One region of the Gottfriedia sp. NPDC057991 genome, then DNA from elsewhere that is predicted to be linked to it. Evidence: a T-box and tRNA genes for the amino acid it is inferred to sense, from the RefSeq annotation. Region 1 holds a T-box; the other holds one or more tRNA genes.

Region 1 (9,276 bases):
CGGTTTTAGTTGGATTGAGTCATGTTACTTTGTCTTCAGACAATTTATATGAATGTATCCTTCATCCAAAAATGATGCAAGGAACAATTAATGAAATTGCATAGGAGGTAGAAAATGAATCGATTTTTCTTAAAACTAAAGTTAGGTTTGTATAAGCTATTAGTAAAGCTTGGTTTGAAAGCCGATGAAGTATACTACATTGGGGGAAGTGAAGCATTACCGCCTCCTTTGACAAGGGAAGAAGAAGAAAAGCTTTTACAGAAACTACCGAATGGAGATTTAGGTGCTAGATCACTACTAATTGAAAGAAATCTACGATTAGTAGTTTATATCGCTAGAAAGTTTGAAAATACAGGAATTAATATTGAAGATCTGATTAGCATTGGTACAATCGGATTGATAAAAGCCGTTAATACCTTTAATCCGGAAAAGAAAATTAAATTAGCTACTTATGCTTCAAGATGTATCGAAAATGAAATTCTGATGCATTTACGTAGAAATAATAAAAACCGTTCTGAAGTATCATTCGATGAACCGCTAAATATTGATTGGGACGGTAATGAATTATTACTTTCAGATGTATTAGGTACAGAAGACGATATCATAACGAAGGACTTAGAAGCTAATGTCGATAAATCATTACTAACAAAGGCATTAGATCAACTGAATGATCGTGAAAAACAAATAATGGAGCTACGATTTGGACTAGATGGAACTGAAGAAAAAACTCAAAAAGATGTAGCTGATATGCTTGGAATATCGCAATCATATATATCCCGATTAGAAAAACGTATTATAAAAAGACTTCGAAAAGAATTTAATAAAATGGTTTAAAATTAAGAACCGATTAGATTTGAGATTTTTCAAATACTAATCGGTTTTTTCTATGTATGAAGGATATCTAAATAATTTTTAAAAATATTTTCATAAGTCCTACCTGTTAATTTTTATTAATTCAACAAAGAAAATCCTTGCTTTTTGCGAATTTACTAGGTTTTTTTATCCTGAATTTATTATTTTTGTATATTTTATTTCGTGCATAAATTTTCCACCGAAGGAGATACTTACCTATAGTACAGCAACTCCAAGTAGGAGGGAACATCATGACACGAAACAAAGTAGAAATATGCGGAGTAGATACATCAAAGCTTCCAGTTTTAAAGAATGATGAGATGCGTAAGTTATTTCATGCAATGCAAAGCGGTGAGCGAAGCGCAAGAGAAACAATCGTAAATGGTAATTTGCGACTTGTCCTAAGTGTTATTCAGCGTTTCAATAATCGCGGAGAATTTGTGGATGACTTATTTCAAGTAGGCTGCATAGGCCTTATGAAGTCTATTGATAATTTTGATTTAAGCCAAAATGTAAAATTTTCGACGTATGCTGTACCTATGATTATTGGTGAAATAAGAAGATATTTAAGGGATAATAACCCAATAAGAGTGTCTAGATCATTAAGAGACATTGCTTATAAAGCATTACAAGTTAGAGAGCGATTATTAGCAGAGAATTCAAAAGAACCAACTCCTGTTCAAATCGCAGAAGTACTAGGCGTAACACATGAAGAAATCGTCTTTGCATTAGATGCAATTCAAGACCCAGTTTCGTTATTTGAACCGATATATAATGATGGCGGAGATCCAATTTTTGTAATGGATCAGCTAAGTGATGATAAAAATAAGGACGAGCAATGGGTTGAAGAACTAGCACTACGTGAAGGAATGAAACGACTAAACGATCGAGAAAAAATGATCATAAGCAAACGATTTTTCCAAGGAAAAACACAAATGGAAGTCGCCGAAGAAATCGGAATCTCCCAAGCACAAGTTTCAAGACTAGAAAAATCAGCAATAAAACAAATGAACAAAAATATACAGGGATAAAGAAAAGCGGAGGCGACTGTCCAGCTCCGACAAGCATAAGACGATTTCCGGTAAAGGTTTGCTTTTTAACCTTTACCGGAAATTGGCTTATGACCTCGAGGAGTTAGGAGCCGCAGCTAGACATCATACTATTTCTTTCCCTGAATAAAGAGTAATTACTCAAAAGAAAGGAAAGTTGCTTTTTACTTTCATCGGGCTTTGACTTATGACCTCAAGGAGCTAGGAGCCTTAGCTAGACATCATACTATTTCTTTTCCTGAATAAAGAGTAATTACCCAAAAGAAAGGAAAGTTGCTTTTTACTTTCATCGGGCTTTGACTTATGACCTCAAGGAGCTAGGAGCCTTAGCTAGACATCATACTATTTCTTTTCCTGAATAAAGAGTAATTACCCAAAAGAAAAGTAGGTTCTAACCATTACCGGAAATTGACTTATGACCTAGAGTAGCAACAAAAGGAGTCAGATTTCAATCAAGCTTTAATTCCTGTATAATGAATTGCTTATTATAATGAATGAAATTTATAAACAAACAAAAATTTAAAACCAAATAATCCAATAACTATAAATAGTTAAACTGGAAGAATGAAAATACGATATTAATGTGTTAGACAATGGTTGAACATCGAACAACATTGTCTAACACATTTTTATTTGAATTTTATCATGATGTTTGGCCCTTACTTCATATATTTTATAAAAAGGATGGTGAAGTTAAATGGCCAGAATTTCAGATTTTCAAGTTAAAGATGTTGTAAATGTTGCTGATGGAAAGAAATTAGGAAATATTGTTGATTTAGATATTGATCAATCAAACGGAAAAATAACTTCGATTATATTAACAAAGCCAGGGAAAGGTTTAAATTTTTTTAGTAAAGAAGAGGAAATGACAATTTATTGGAATGATATTGTTAAAATAGGTGAAGATGTTATTTTGGTAAAATATCGTTCATCTGTAGATTTGGATGAAAACCAAGCAAGTCCAGTAAAATACACATAATGAAAACTCGTCGACTGACGAGTTTTTTAGGCGAAGGCAATGGAATAGTTGCACTTATACTTTATTCTTAAAAGTGGCTACCACGTCGAGTACGTTTCCTCGCTACTAATTTATACTTTCGAAAGTGAAAAAAATAATAGTGTTTTGTCAAAAATAATCAAAAATGTGAAATCTATGGTAAAATATAGGAAACCATCAACTGGTTTACATATATATTTACTAAATTAGTTTCTGTGAGGTCTTATAAATATGAAAGAGAGTTTCATTCAATCGACTGAAAGTACTTTTATGATTCAACCTTGGGAAGACTCATACAAACATTTAGTTGCAGGATTTACAACAAAAAATGATGGAGTTAGCCAAGGTTGTTTCACTTCTTTTAATCTTGGATTACATGTAAATGACTCGAAGGATACTGTAGTAGAAAATAGAGAACTCCTTGCGAGTAAACTAGAGTTTTCAAAGACAAAATGGGTTTGTTCAGAACAAGTTCATGGGAATAATGTCGTGAAAGTAACGAAAAAAGATTGTGGCAAAGGTGTTATTGATTACGAAAGTAGCATCGAGACAACAGATGGTTTTTATACGAATGAGGAAGATGTATTATTAACTTCTTGTTATGCAGATTGTGTTCCATTGTATTTCCTTGAACCAACAAGTAAATTTATTGGTTTAGCTCATGCAGGTTGGAAAGGTACTGTTCAAAACATTGGAGGACGTCTAATCGAAAAATGGATTACAGAAGAAAACTTACAACTAAAAAATATCCAAGTTGCGATTGGGCCATCAATTGCTGATTGTTGTTATGAAGTGGATGATTTTGTGATGAATAAATTAAATGATGCTTTTGAACACAAGATACCTAATAATATTTTAACCACTTTACATAACGGGAAATTCAAATTGAATTTAAAAGAAGCAAACAAACAATTACTCATTAAATCGGGTATTAGTGAAGAAAATATAATAATGACAAATTATTGTACAAGTTGTAACCCGGACATATTTTTTTCTCACCGTAAAGATGGTGGAAAAACAGGAAGAATGATGAGTTTTATTGGTTGGAGGAATTAGCATCATGACAGTCAAACAAAATTATGAACGTATTAGTGAACAAATTAATGCAGCCAAAGTAAGAGCAAATCGAAATGATGAAGTCACTTTAATAGCTGTTACTAAACAAGTATCTACTGAAGTGGCTAAAGAAGTTTTAGCTGAAGGTATACATCAATTAGGCGAAAACCGTTTTGAAGGTCTAAAGGAAAAACAAGATCACATCCAAAATGATGTTGTTTGGCATTTTATTGGTTCACTTCAAACTAGAAAAGTAAAAGACGTCATACATAGAATAGATTACTTACACTCATTAGATCGACTATCTTTAGCAGAAGAGATCCAAAAAAGAGCAGCTGAACCATTAAAATGTTTCCTACAAGTGAATGTATCTGGAGAAGACTCAAAGCACGGCATATATCCAAATGATGTAATCGAATTTGCTAGACAGCTTTCAGAATTTGATAAAGTACAAGTTGTTGGATTAATGACGATGGCACCATTTACAGAGGATGTAACGATTATTCGAAATAGTTTTAAAGGATTAAAGGAATTACAAGAGAAAGTAAGAAATCTACATCTTGCAAATATTCCATGTTCTGAATTATCAATGGGGATGTCTAATGATTTTGAGATCGCAATAGAAGAAGGTGCTACATTCATAAGAATTGGTACTGATTTAGTAGGAAAGGGTAGGTAGAGAAGATGAGTATTATTGGGAAAGTAAGAAACTTTTTTGCAATGGAAGATGAGTATGAAGATGATTATGAATACGAAGAACAACAACAACAACAGCAGCAACAGCAGCAACAGCAACAACATAAACAATATCAACAACAGCATCATCAACAACAAATGTCTAAACATGGTAATGAAGAAATTAACCATGAGCGAAATGCATCAAAGCAAAAATTAGTAAGTATTCCAGGAGGAGCTTCTTTGTCGTCAAAAGTTGTATTAGCGCAGCCGCGTGAATATGCAGAAGCACAGGATGTTGCAGACCATTTAAAATCAAAAAAAGCAGTTGTGATTAATCTACAACAAATGCAAATCGATCAAGCTAAACGCTTTGTTGATTTCTTAAGTGGTACAGTTTATGCAATAAGTGGAGATATAAAAAAAATTGGTACAAATACGTTTATTTGTACACCTGATAATATTGATATTTCTGGTACGATTACAGATATGTTATTTGAGGAAGACAATTCTATTAAAAGGTGGTAATTAAATGGGTATACTTTTTTTTATTTTATACAATTTAATCCGGTACTATAGATACGTCATCGTAATTCATATCATTTTATCTTGGTTCCCTCAAATAAGACAATCAGGCTTCGGTCGCTTAATTGGTAGGATATCAGAACCATATTTAGAGCCGTTCCGCCGAATTGTTCCGTCAATCGGTATGTTTGATTTTTCACCAATTATTGCATTATTTGCTTTAGAATTTGCTGGAATTGGTATTGCAAGTCTTTCTAATTACTTTTAAAGAGAGAATCTAACAGGTTCTCTTTTTTATTAATATTGATAGTTTGATGAAAAAGAGGATTACATCAATGAGTATTTATGATCATTTTCGAAAAGAAGAGCATGTTTTCGTAGACAAGGTTATCAGTTGGAAGGAACAAGCAATTGAACGCTATTCTATTAAGTTGACGGATTTTCTTGATTTAAGAGAACAAATGATATTGCAAACAATTATCGGTAATCAAGGGGAGTGTTTCGTCGCTTTCTTTGGTGGACGTAAAGATTGTGAACGAAAGCGTGCAATTATTTATCCTAGTTTTTATACACCAGTTGAAGAGGACTATTCTTTAGTTGCATTTGACTTAGTTTATGCAACTAAATTTCACACTTTATCACATCGGCAAGTATTAGGAACATTAATGTCTTTGGGAATCACAAGAGGGAAATTTGGTGATATTCTACTTAAAAATGATATGATCCAAGTAATTGTTGCTGATGAAATAGCAAGTTTTGTAGAAAATAACTTAACTTCTGTAGGGAAATCGCCGATTAAATTTAGGAGAATTTCATTTAAAGAATTGATTGAATCAGATGATGTTTGGCAAACTAATAATGGGACTGTATCATCACTAAGATTAGATGTCTTATTGAGTGAATTCTATAATATATCGAGACAAAAAGCTCAAAGCTTAATAAAGGCCGAACACGTTAAAGTAAATCAGCGAGTTATTGATTCTACTTCGTTTTTATGTGAAGAAGGAGATTTATTCTCTGTCAAAGGTTTTGGTAGAGGAATGTTAATGTCAATTGATGGCTTATCAAAAAAAGAAAAATGGCGGATAAACTACGGTGTTAAAAAATAGTCAGAAATTGTAGCAGGAAAAACGTAGAAACTGTCGAAAATTTATTATAACCTATTAATAAAAAACATACATGGAGGTGGCTTAATTGCCTTTAACACCACTTGATATTCATAATAAAGAATTTGGTAAAAGTTTTCGTGGCTATGACGAAGACGATGTTAATGAGTTTTTAGATCAAGTCATTAAAGATTATGAATTAGTTATTCGTGAGAAGAAACAATTAGAAGAACAAATTCTTGATATGAAAGAAAGATTAAAGCATTTTTCTACTATAGAAGAAACTTTAAATAAGTCAATTTTAATTGCGCAAGAAGCTGCTGAAGATGTAAAAGGTAGTGCCCAAAAAGAAGCTAAATTGATCATTAAAGAAGCGGAGAAAAATGCTGATCGTATTATCAATGAAGCTTTAATTAAATCTAGAAAAGTTACAATTGAATTTGAAGAGCTTAAGAAGCAATCCAAAGTTTTCCGAACTCGTTTAAGAATGGCAATTGAAACTCAATTAGAAATGTTAGGACATGAAGATTGGGATCATATTTTAGATGATAAAGAAACAGAAGAAATCGCAAACTAGTCGTATATGCCTTGACGATTTGTAAAGTTTTACATATAATTTATTAGATATTAATAGTAAATCGGTGACAGGGAAGAGTACTTCTATAAAACTAGGTAGCGAGTCAAGGATAGTGTAAGCTTGATATAGAAAATAGAAGGAAAATCACCCTAGAGTTCTTTTCTGAAAATTAGTAAGAAAAGACGTTTCATTCACGTTACGAATGCTAAGTGGACAATGAATTCATGAAATTTATTGTCAATTAGGGTGGTACCACGGGAAACCTTTCTCGTCCCTTTTTTGGGATGAGGAAGGTTTTTTGCGTCTTATACGATTTATTATACATAATAGACAACCCCACTAATAAAAGGCTTGTAAGATGGATACAATGCGTTAATGTGGAAATTAAAAAATGTAAAGTAAGCTGTCTTTGAGTAGTTGGACTTGCCTGAAACGGCTAGCTTTAGATCAATCTTTTAAAATGTTTAAAAATGGAGGAAAGCAAATGGAGTACAAAGATACGTTACTTATGCCAAAAACTGAATTTCCTATGAGAGGAAATTTACCGCAACGTGAGCCACAAATTCAAGAAGAGTGGAACAAAAAAGATATTTATGCAACTGTTCAAAAACATAACGAAGGAAAACCGTCATTTATTTTACACGATGGACCACCTTATGCAAATGGTGACCTTCATATGGGACATGCACTTAATAAAGTATTAAAGGATTTCATTGTTCGTTTTTATAATATGAATGGATACCGTTCTCCTTATGTTCCAGGTTGGGATACTCACGGGTTACCGATTGAACAAGCATTAGCAAATAAAAAAGTAAATCGTAAAGAAATGTCAGTAGCAGAATTCCGTAAACTTTGTGAAGAATATGCTTACGAGCAAGTAGAACGTCAAAAAGAACAATTTAAACGTTTAGGAATTTTAGGTGATTGGGACAGACCATATATCACACTTGAAAAAGAATATGAAGCTGAACAAATTAAAGTATTCGGTAAAATGGCTACTAAGGGATTAATCTATAAAGGTCTAAAACCTGTATATTGGTCTCCATCAAGTGAATCTGCACTTGCTGAAGCGGAAATCGAATACCAAGATAAGCGTTCAGCATCAATCTATGTTGCATTTGCAGTTGAAAATGGGAAAAATGTTCTAAACGGTGGAGAAAAATTCATTATTTGGACGACAACTCCATGGACGATCCCAGCTAACTTAGCTGTATGTTTACATCCTGACTTAAGCTATGATGTAGTATCTGTAAATGGTGACAAGTTCGTGGTTGCTAGTGAGTTAAGGGAAGCTGTAGCAAAAGAATTAGGTTGGGAAGATGCAGTAGTTGAAAAGACTTACAATGGAGCAGAACTTGAAGGAATCATTTGTAAGCATCCTTTATATGATCGCGAGTCAGTCGTTATTTTAGGTGATCATGTAACAACTGACGCTGGAACAGGTTGTGTTCATACTGCACCAGGTCATGGTGAAGATGACTTCCGTGTAGGTCAACAATATGGATTAGAAGTACTTTGTCCAGTAGATGAAAAAGGTGTACTAACGAAAGAAGCTCCTGGATTTGAAGGATTATTCTATGATGAAGCTAATAAAGTAATTACAAAAGCATTAGAAGAAAAAGGTGCTTTATTAAAATTACAATTTATTACACACTCTTATCCACATGACTGGAGAACGAAAAAGCCAATTATCTTCCGAGCAACTGCACAATGGTTTGCTTCAATTGAAGCAATTCGTGAGCAATTAATGCAAGCTGTTCAAGATACTAAGTGGTTCCCAGCTTGGGGTGAAACTCGTCTATTTAACATGGTTCGTGACCGTGGAGATTGGTGTATTTCACGTCAACGTGTATGGGGAGTTCCGATCCCAGTATTCTATGCTGAAGACGGAGAAGCCATTATTACTGAAGAAACGATTGAACATGTTTCGAACTTATTTAAAGAGCATGGTTCAAATATTTGGTTTGAAAAAGAAGCGAAAGAATTATTACCAGAAGGATTTACACATCCTGGTTCACCAAATGGTAACTTCACTAAAGAGAAAGATATCATGGATGTATGGTTTGATAGTGGTTCATCACATCAAGCGGTATTAAACACTCGTGAGGAATTATCTTTCCCTGCTGACATTTACTTAGAAGGTTCTGACCAATACCGTGGTTGGTTTAACTCTTCATTAAGTACAAGCGTTGCTGTAACAGGTCAAGCTCCTTATAAAGCTGTAGTAAGCCATGGTTTCGTTTTAGATGGTGAAGGTCGTAAAATGAGTAAATCAATTGGAAACATCGTCCTACCATCAAAAATTATGAATCAGTATGGTTCAGATATCTTACGTCTATGGGTAGCTTCTGTAGATTATCAATCAGATGTACGTATTTCTGACGCTTTAATGAAACAAGTTGCTGAAGTATACCGTAAAATCCGTAATACGTTCCGTTT
Region 2 (9,276 bases), on a different contig from region 1:
AGCTCAATTGGTAGAGCAACTGACTTGTAATCAGTAGGTTGGGGGTTCAAGTCCTCTAGTCGGCACTCTTTATGAGCCATTAGCTCAGTAGGTAGAGCATCTGACTTTTAATCAGAGGGTCGAAGGTTCGAATCCTTCATGGCTCACCATTTTCTAAAAAGAAAATATTGCGGGTGTGGCGGAATTGGCAGACGCGCTAGACTTAGGATCTAGTACTTCGGTGTGGGGGTTCGAGTCCCTTCACCCGCACCATTTATCTTGTTAATCAGTATATGCGGAAGTAGTTCAGTGGTAGAATACAACCTTGCCAAGGTTGGGGTCGCGGGTTCGAACCCCGTCTTCCGCTCCATATATACTGCCGGGGTGGTGGAATGGCAGACACACAGGACTTAAAATCCTGCGGGGGTTGACCCCGTGCCGGTTCGAGTCCGGCCCTCGGTACCATTTTTATAATATGCGCCCGTAGCTCAATTGGATAGAGCGTTTGACTACGGATCAAAAGGTTATGGGTTCGAGTCCTTTCGGGCGCGCCATATTGTTTCACCTGTAATTCTGAACGGGAAGTGGCTCAGCTTGGTAGAGCACCTGGTTTGGGACCAGGGGGTCGCAGGTTCAAATCCTGTCTTCCCGACCATTTAAAACATGGGGCCTTAGCTCAGCTGGGAGAGCGCCTGCCTTGCACGCAGGAGGTCAGCGGTTCGATCCCGCTAGGCTCCACTTAAAGAACTTAAATTAATTTATTATGGCGGTGTAGCTCAGCTGGCTAGAGCGTACGGTTCATACCCGTGAGGTCGTGGGTTCGACTCCCTCCGCCGCTACTTATTTAAGGACCTTTAGCTCAGCTGGTTAGAGCAGACGGCTCATAACCGTCCGGTCGTAGGTTCGAGTCCTACAAGGTCCACCACTTATAATGGAGTAATACCCAAGTCTGGCTGAAGGGATCGGTCTTGAAAACCGACAGGGGTGTAACAGCCCGCGGGGGTTCGAATCCCTCTTACTCCTCCATTTTTATTAAATTTCATACTAATGGAACTAACTTAGTTAGTATCTACATTATCGTGGGGTGGAGCACGAACGAATATGCTTCGAAGAAATTACTTCAGCATACCAATCGAGCTGCTACTTGCATAATCATCCTGAGATTGGGATGGTCTTAACGAAATAACTTTCATGGAACTATATTAAATAGTATCCACATTATCGCGGGGTGGAGCAGTCTGGTAGCTCGTCGGGCTCATAACCCGAAGGTCGCAGGTTCAAATCCTGTCCCCGCAACCAAATGGTCCCGTGGTGTAGCGGTTAACATGCCTGCCTGTCACGCAGGAGATCGCCGGTTCGATCCCGGTCGGGACCGCCATTTAAGTTGGCTCGGTAGCTCAGTCGGTAGAGCAGAGGACTGAAAATCCTCGTGTCGGCGGTTCGATTCCGTCCCGAGCCACCATCTTAAATACAAAAAATGATTATGATAATAAGCCGACTTAGCTCAATTGGTAGAGCACGAACGAATAAGCTTCGTAGCGAAACATCAGCGTACTTGTCGAAAAACACCTTGAATTATCTATATGAGACAAGGACGACTTTATGAAGATTACTACACAAAACCTAAGTTTGAGTGGGATATATGTTATATAAGTAACTATACAAAGTGATTTAATTAATAATAAGCCGACTTAGCTCAATTGGTAGAGCAACTGACTTGTAATCAGTAGGTTGGGGGTTCAAGTCCTCTAGTCGGCACTCTTTATGGCGGTCGTGGCGAAGTGGTTAACGCATCGGATTGTGGTTCCGACACTCGTGGGTTCGATTCCCATCGGTCGCCCCATATTTTGCGGGTGTAGTTTAATGGTAAAATAGAAGCCTTCCAAGCTTCGGTCGTGGGTTCGATTCCCATCACCCGCTTTTTATAAAATTTAATGGGCCTATAGCTCAGCTGGTTAGAGCGCACGCCTGATAAGCGTGAGGTCGATGGTTCGAGTCCATTTAGGCCCACCATTAATTTTATAATTAGTTTTTCCGCAGTAGCTCAGTGGTAGAGCACTCGGCTGTTAACCGAGTGGTCGTAGGTTCGAATCCTACCTGCGGAGCCATATGATAGAGAAGTACCCAAGTGGCTCAAGGGGCGCCCCTGCTAAGGGTGTAGATCGGGTAACCGGTGCGAGGGTTCGAATCCCTTCTTCTCTGCCATATTTTTTTTGGCCCGTTGGTCAAGCGGTTAAGACACCGCCCTTTCACGGCGGTAACACGGGTTCGAGTCCCGTACGGGTCATATCTAAAGCTCAGTTATTTGTGATAACACAGGTAACTGAGTTTTTTATTTGTCTTTTTTAGGATTTTAGTGAACGATATTTAGCTCAATACGGCTTTCTTCATTATATTAGAGTGTTCTCGTTCGTTTTAAGATGACAGGGAGTTACGTTGGGTCATTCTTTATCATTTTTTGATATGCTTTAATTTCATCATCTGAAAAGATATTAGTTGCTAAGCGTTTCACTCAACTCAAGTATTCTTTGAATTCGTTAAATTCATATCCTTGTCCTCTCTCCATTGTCTCGCTCTTCCCCTTACCCATTAATCTTTATTCGGATCACATATTCTTCATTTTCAATACTAATATCCTTTTCACTCATTTTAAATCCAAACATCAAGAGTTGGTCTATTAACTATTATCCTTCTTCCATAGAAATTAGAAAGCAAGAAATTGAAAGCAAGCGCATTATCTTAGTGTTAAAATGTGAATAGCTAAAGATGAGGTGATTAAATGAACGGATTAAATAATGAGGTCATGTGGAATGCAGTTGAATCATGCAATGAAAACTATGATGGAGTGTTTATTTATGCAGTTAAGTCTACTGGGATCTGTTGTAAACCCTCGTGTAAGTCAAGAATCCCATTAAAAGAAAATGTATCATATTATCCGTCATTTTCTTTGGCAATTAACGATGGATACCGTCCATGTAAAAGGTGTCGCCCTGATTTACTTTACTCAAATGAAGAGGATATTATTTTATCAGCTAAACATTTTATTGAAAAAGAATATCGAAATAGCTTAACATTGGATCGGTTAGCAATTGAAGTTGGAGTAAGTAAATTTCATTTGCAAAGATTATTTAAAAAATCCACTGGTTTATCACCGTTAGAATACGCAACTAAGTTAAGAATGATAGAAGCTTTAGGATTGTTACGAGATACTGAGAAAACGATAACTGAAATAGCGCATAAACTTGGCTTTAAAAGCTCGGCACATTTTTCAAGCATGTTTCGTCATCGTTTTAATTACACTCCAACTACATTCAGAAAGGGGTTAAATAAATGAAATTAAAAGATGGAATAGCTTTATTGAGCCTAGCTGCATTATGGGGAGCTTCATTTTTATTTATTCGAATAGCTTCACCAGTTTTTGGACCAATTTTAACAATACAAGGAAGAGTTACAATTGCTGCTTTTGCCCTGGTACTATATTTGGTTATTACTAAAAAATCATTAAACTTTAAAAAGAGATGGAGACAATATTTAATAATAGGGGCATTAAATGCAGCAATTCCATTTACATTAATTGCTACATCAGCATTGCATCTGACAGCCTCAATGTCATCCATTCTAAACTCTTTGACGCCACTATTTACTGCGCTTGTTGTCTTTTTATGGACGAAAGAAAAGTTGAGTATGCGAAAGTGGACTGGAATAATAGTGGGAGTAATAGGAGTGATCTTGTTAGTAGGATGGAGTTCAATTCCGTTTACTTATGATGTTAAAATAGCAATTGGACTTGCAGTTTTGTCGACTATTTCATATGGACTTGCAGGTGTTTATGCAAAGAAAGCATTTATTGGGGTGCCACCACTTTCACTTGCAGCTGGTCAACAAATTGGTGCTGCAATTTTACTTTTACCTTTTACATTTCTAAATTTCACTGCATTTACAGATAAAGTATCGGGAGTTGCGATATTAGCAGTTCTAGGATTAGCATTATTATGTACTGCTATAGCCTATTTATTGTATTTTTATCTTATCGAAAGTGTTGGACCTACCAAAACATTAAGTGTTACTTTTTTAATACCTGTGTTTGGAATGATCTGGGGAGTTCTTATTTTGAAAGAACATATTACATTAGGAATGTTGTTTGGTTTTCTAGTCATTTTATGTGGTGTATTTCTAATTTCAGATATTCGTTTACGTGTAGTATCATCAAGTAAGCGAATGCACGTTTAATAGGTTTTTAAATAATAAGACAAAAAAGGATTTTCGTAAAAACGAAGATCCTTTTTACTATATTACGATTGTTGTTTTATTGAGCTAAAAAAAGGTGTCTAAACATAGGAGGTAGCACATCTAGGAAAATAATGATATTGACACGAGATTTAGTAACTTTGAAGTGAAGCTATTTACATGGATCTCAATAATTTTATTGCATTGCCTAAAACGAATGTTAGTTAATTTAATTCCACTATTTTGATCAACATGTATTTTTGCTTGGTCTTCCATATAACCGCATAAGTTGAATTTTAGTTTAGATATTATTTTTAATTTTGCACCTGAATTTCCAAATAATTTGTTAGTGATTTCTAAATATTTTTCAAAAAAAACTCTCCCTCTTAATCCGACAATCTTCGACAAATCTTTTTAAATATAAAGTTTATATGAGATAAAAGTGTGAAATATGAATGAAATTTTATGAAAAATCAAATTTTTACAAATTGTTACAAGGGAATTCCGAAACGCAATGTATAAAAATACATAAATATTCGTTCGACAAATTCGACATTTTTACGACAAATGCAATAATGACAACGGTTTCATGAATGGTTATTCATTTTGCGAAAAAATTTTTTGAATTTTTTTTGCATAAAAACAAGGTGAATATATATATTTGTAGAATATTAAGAGATAGAAGAATTTAAGAGATTGTAATGAGGTGAGGATGTTGCTTTTGACACGGCCAACTGAGTTTGATGTACATTTATTCCATGAGGGAAGTTTATTCCATAGCCATGAATGTTTTGGGGCACATGTAGTAAAAAAAGGGGATAAAGTTGGAACTATTTTTACAGTGTGGGCTCCACATGCGCAAGGTGTCTCAGTTGTTGGGGACTTTAATAATTGGAATGGTTCTGATCATAAAATGGAAAAGTTGAACGATCAAGGGATTTGGACGATATATATCCCCGAAATTGGTCATGGGACGATATACAAATATGAAATTTCAACCAAACAGGGTGATGTTTTATTAAAAAGTGATCCTTTTGCTTTCTATAGTGAACTACGACCAAGTACAGCTTCGATCGTTTATGATCTTTCGGGCTATAAATGGAAAGATGCAAAATATCGTAAGCAGAAATTTAAAAAGTCTGTATATGAAGAACCAGTTTTGATTTATGAAGTACATTTAGGTTCTTGGAAAAAGAAGAAAAACGGTGACTTCTACACTTATGCAGAACTAGCGACAGAACTAATTCCATATGTAAAAGATCATGGTTTTACACATATTGAAATATTACCATTAGTCGAACATCCATATGATCGTTCTTGGGGGTATCAAGGAGTAGGTTATTTTTCTTCTACTAGTCGATATGGAAATCCCCATGAGCTAATGAGCTTTATTGACGAATGCCACCAGCAAGGATTAGGAGTCATTATGGATTGGGTGCCTGGTCATTTTTGTAAGGATTCTCACGGATTATACATGTTTGATGGTGAACCTACATATGAATATGAAGGTTATGATGCTAGAGAAAATGAAGTATGGGGAACAGCGAATTTTGATTTATCAAAACCAGAAGTAAAATCATTTCTTATTTCAAACGCCTTATATTGGATGGAATATTTTCATATTGATGGTTTCAGAGTAGACGCTGTTGCAAATATATTATATTGGAAAAATAGAAATGAAGAGAATCCTTTTGCAACTCACTTTTTAAGAAGATTAAATGAAGCGGTATTTGAACACGATCCACAAGTATTAATGATTGCAGAAGATTCTACTGATTGGCCATTAGTTACTGCACCTACATACGAAGGTGGATTAGGTTTTAATTTTAAGTGGAATATGGGTTGGATGAATGATGTTTTGACTTATATGGAGACTCACCCAACGGAAAGAAAGCATCATCATAATCAGATGACTTTCTCGTTTTTATATGCCTTCTCAGAAAATTTTGTTTTACCTTTTTCACATGATGAAGTAGTACATGGTAAGAAATCTTTGCTAAATAAAATGCCAGGTACATACGAAGAAAAGTTTGCTCAATTAAGGGTACTATTTGGTTATTATTTATCTCATCCAGGTAAGAAGCTCTTATTTATGGGAAGTGAATTTGGGCAATTTGATGAGTGGAAGGATTTAGAGCAAGTTGATTGGATCATTAAAGATTATGAATATCATTCCAAGATGAACAAATATTTCAAAGAGTTATTATCGATTTATAAAAAAAATAAATCACTTTATGAAGTTGATAATCATTGGGATGGATTTTCATGGATTGATGCAAATAATGCAGATCAAAGTGTATTTTCATTTATCCGAAAAGGAAAAAACAAAGACGATTATGTCATCGTAATCTGTAATTTTAGAGAAATTTCTTATGACACATATCGAATTGGAGTACCTGCAAAGCATCGATATAAAGAATTGCTTTCAAGTGACTATGTACAATTTGGTGGCGATAGTAAAATAAATCGTTCTGCCATTGAATCAGAAGAAATACCATTTCATGGTTTACCATACAGTATTGAAATAGCATTACCTGCCTTTAGTTTTACAATCATTCGTCCAGTTAAAATGCGAAAGGGGATTAGCAGCAATGGTTCAGAAAAAATGCGTAGCAATGTTACTAGCAGGGGGAAAAGGGAGTAGATTAAGTTCTTTAACAAAAGAACTAGCAAAACCAGCCGTGGCTTTCGGAGGTAAATATCGAATAATAGATTTTACTTTAAGTAATTGCACAAATTCAGGTATTGATACTGTTGGGGTGCTAACCCAATATCAACCACTAGTACTAAACTCATATATTGGTATTGGAAGTGCATGGGATTTAGATCGCTTAAATGGTGGAGTAACTGTTTTACCACCATATTCAGAAGCATCTGGCGTTAAATGGTATACAGGTACTGCAAGTGCAATTTATCAAAATTTAAATTATATAAAGCAATATCAGCCTGAATATGTGTTAATTCTTTCAGGTGACCATATTTATAAGATGGATTATAGTAAAATGTTAGACTATCACGTTGAAAAAGAGGCAGATGTATCTATTTCAGTTATCGAAGTTCCGATTGATGAAGCTAGCCGTTTCGGAATTATGAATACAAATGATGAAATGGATATTATAGAATTTGAAGAAAAGCCTCAATATCCAAAGAGTAATTTAGCATCAATGGGAATTTATATTTTTAAATGGAATGTTTTAAAAGAGTTTTTAGAGATGGATGATCGCAATCCAGAATCAAGTAATGACTTTGGTAAAGACGTTATTCCACTTTTATTAGAAGAAAAGAAAAAAGTAGTTGCTTACCCTTTCAAAGGTTATTGGAAAGATGTTGGTACAGTTAAAAGCTTATGGGAAGCTAATATGGATTTGTTAAATGAAGATAGTGAACTAAATATATATGATCGTGATTGGCGCATCTATTCAGTTAATCCGAATCAACCACCACAATATATTGCACCTACGGCAATCGTTGAAGACTCTCTAATTAATGAGGGGTGTGTTGTTGAAGGGTTTATATCGCATTCTGTATTATTCCAAGGAGTAACAATCGGAGAAGGCAGTATGATTAAAGATTCTGTCGTTATGCCAGGTTGTGTTATTGGAAAAGATGTTCGAATTGAAAGTGCAGTAGTAGCGCCTGGTATGGTTATTCCTGATGGAAGTCTTCTGGGTCCAGTGAAAGATTATGAAGAGGTAATTCTAGTTACAAGCGAAGAATAAGAGGTGGCTCATTCCTCAAATAGAAAAATAGATTGAGAGGGTTATTTGATGAAACATACTATGCTAGGAATAATTGAGGCGTCAACACATTTTGAATCTTTAAAGCCGTTAACACAGCATCGACCATTGGCAACACTTCCTTATGCAGGTCGATATCGTTTAATCGATTTTATGTTAAGTAATATGGTGAACTCAGGTATTACGAGTGTCGCTGTATTTCCTGATCAACCTTATCGATCAATTATTGATCACTTAGGCTCTGGTAAACATTGGGACTTAAATCGTAAAAAGGATGGACTATTTATTTTTACGCCTGAGCCAACTGATGGCGCTTTTGGTACATTCGATTTTATTGAAAAGCATATTCAGTTTTTACAACGTTCTACTCAAAAGTATGTAGTAGTAGCAAATACTTATACGATTTGTTCAGTTGATTTTCGACCAGTTTTAAAGAGACATATCGAAACAAATGCACAAATTACTGAGTTAAAGCAATTCGGTAAATCTTTAAATATCTATATCCTTGAAAAAGAGTTATTGTTAAAGCTTTTTGAAAACTTCCACGAAAAAGGCTATGAAACAATTATGGACGTTGTACGCGATCAAAATAATGAGGTTGAACTAAGTGCGTATGAAATACCTCAACAAGTTTCAATCATTCAAACAATTGAGGATTATTTCGAGCAAAGTATGAAATTATTAAATCCTGAGATATGGAATCAATTATTCTTAAAATCTTATCCTGTCTTTACTAAGGTTAAAGATGAGCCACCAACAAAATATTCAAAAGAAGCAATTGTAAAAAATTCAATTGTAGCTAATGGATGTGAAATTGAGGGAACAGTTGAAAATAGTATTATTTCAAGAGCTGTGAAAATTGGAAAAAATACGATTATTCGCAATTGTGTTGTTATGCAAAAATCAATCATTGGAGATAATTGTATATTAGATGGCGTTATATTAGATAAAGATGTTCGAATTGAAGATGGTGTTGAAATAAAAGGAAGCTTAAGTGAGCCAGTAGTGCTTCAAAAAGGTTCAGTCCAAGGAGCGTTGATTCAGTGGTAAATGTTTTATATATTGTTTCAGAATGTGTACCATTTGTTAAATCGGGAGGGCTTGCAGATGTTGCAGGCGCTCTCCCTAAGTATTTAAATAAACTAAATATGAATGTAAGAGTAATGCTTCCATTCTACTCGTTAATTCCCGCTAAATTTAGAGAAGAAGCTAAGCTAGTAAAAGAGCTTTCTATAAATCTAGGATGGAGAAAACAGTATTGTGGTTTATTTGAATTGAAAGTAGAAGGTACAACCTATTATTTTATTGATAACGAATACTATTTCAATCGAGA

What was found. The T-box of region 1 lies ahead of ileS (isoleucine--tRNA ligase). A T-box ahead of a tRNA ligase gene usually reads a tRNA of that ligase, here a tRNA-Ile.
Region 2: it encodes a tRNA-Ile, which carries the amino acid that the T-box ahead of ileS (isoleucine--tRNA ligase) is inferred to sense. The anticodon was not compared.

What each region holds. Positions count from the first base shown of each region.
Region 1 is NZ_JBHVQN010000002.1:654,378-663,653, forward strand. It holds gene spoIIGA (sigma-E processing peptidase SpoIIGA) at 1-104, shown strand, start outside; gene sigE (RNA polymerase sporulation sigma factor SigE) at 115-834, shown strand; gene sigG (RNA polymerase sporulation sigma factor SigG) at 1,104-1,883, shown strand; gene ACFVR2_RS10635 (YlmC/YmxH family sporulation protein) at 2,599-2,880, shown strand; gene pgeF (peptidoglycan editing factor PgeF) at 3,130-3,954, shown strand; gene ACFVR2_RS10645 (YggS family pyridoxal phosphate-dependent enzyme) at 3,959-4,633, shown strand; gene ACFVR2_RS10650 (cell division protein SepF) at 4,639-5,157, shown strand; gene ACFVR2_RS10655 (YggT family protein) at 5,162-5,422, shown strand; gene ACFVR2_RS10660 (YlmH family RNA-binding protein) at 5,490-6,263, shown strand; gene ACFVR2_RS10665 (DivIVA domain-containing protein) at 6,349-6,837, shown strand; T-box leader at 6,893-7,116, shown strand; gene ileS (isoleucine--tRNA ligase) at 7,322-9,276, shown strand, end outside.
Region 2 is NZ_JBHVQN010000007.1:267,066-276,341, reverse strand. It holds tRNA gene ACFVR2_RS22180 (tRNA-Thr) at 1-65, shown strand, start outside; tRNA gene ACFVR2_RS22175 (tRNA-Lys) at 74-149, shown strand; tRNA gene ACFVR2_RS22170 (tRNA-Leu) at 170-252, shown strand; tRNA gene ACFVR2_RS22165 (tRNA-Gly) at 275-349, shown strand; tRNA gene ACFVR2_RS22160 (tRNA-Leu) at 358-444, shown strand; tRNA gene ACFVR2_RS22155 (tRNA-Arg) at 457-533, shown strand; tRNA gene ACFVR2_RS22150 (tRNA-Pro) at 558-634, shown strand; tRNA gene ACFVR2_RS22145 (tRNA-Ala) at 645-717, shown strand; tRNA gene ACFVR2_RS22140 (tRNA-Met) at 745-818, shown strand; tRNA gene ACFVR2_RS22135 (tRNA-Ile) at 828-904, shown strand; tRNA gene ACFVR2_RS22130 (tRNA-Ser) at 913-1,005, shown strand; tRNA gene ACFVR2_RS22125 (tRNA-Met) at 1,202-1,278, shown strand; tRNA gene ACFVR2_RS22120 (tRNA-Asp) at 1,282-1,357, shown strand; tRNA gene ACFVR2_RS22115 (tRNA-Phe) at 1,366-1,441, shown strand; tRNA gene ACFVR2_RS22110 (tRNA-Thr) at 1,665-1,737, shown strand; tRNA gene ACFVR2_RS22105 (tRNA-His) at 1,747-1,822, shown strand; tRNA gene ACFVR2_RS22100 (tRNA-Gly) at 1,829-1,899, shown strand; tRNA gene ACFVR2_RS22095 (tRNA-Ile) at 1,916-1,992, shown strand; tRNA gene ACFVR2_RS22090 (tRNA-Asn) at 2,013-2,087, shown strand; tRNA gene ACFVR2_RS22085 (tRNA-Ser) at 2,094-2,184, shown strand; tRNA gene ACFVR2_RS22080 (tRNA-Glu) at 2,195-2,266, shown strand; gene ACFVR2_RS22075 (bifunctional transcriptional activator/DNA repair enzyme AdaA) at 2,759-3,313, shown strand; gene ACFVR2_RS22070 (DMT family transporter) at 3,310-4,209, shown strand; gene glgB (1,4-alpha-glucan branching protein GlgB) at 4,919-6,850, shown strand; gene ACFVR2_RS22060 (glucose-1-phosphate adenylyltransferase) at 6,798-7,925, shown strand; gene ACFVR2_RS22055 (GlgC family sugar phosphate nucleotidyltransferase) at 7,974-8,993, shown strand; gene glgA (glycogen synthase GlgA) at 8,987-9,276, shown strand, end outside.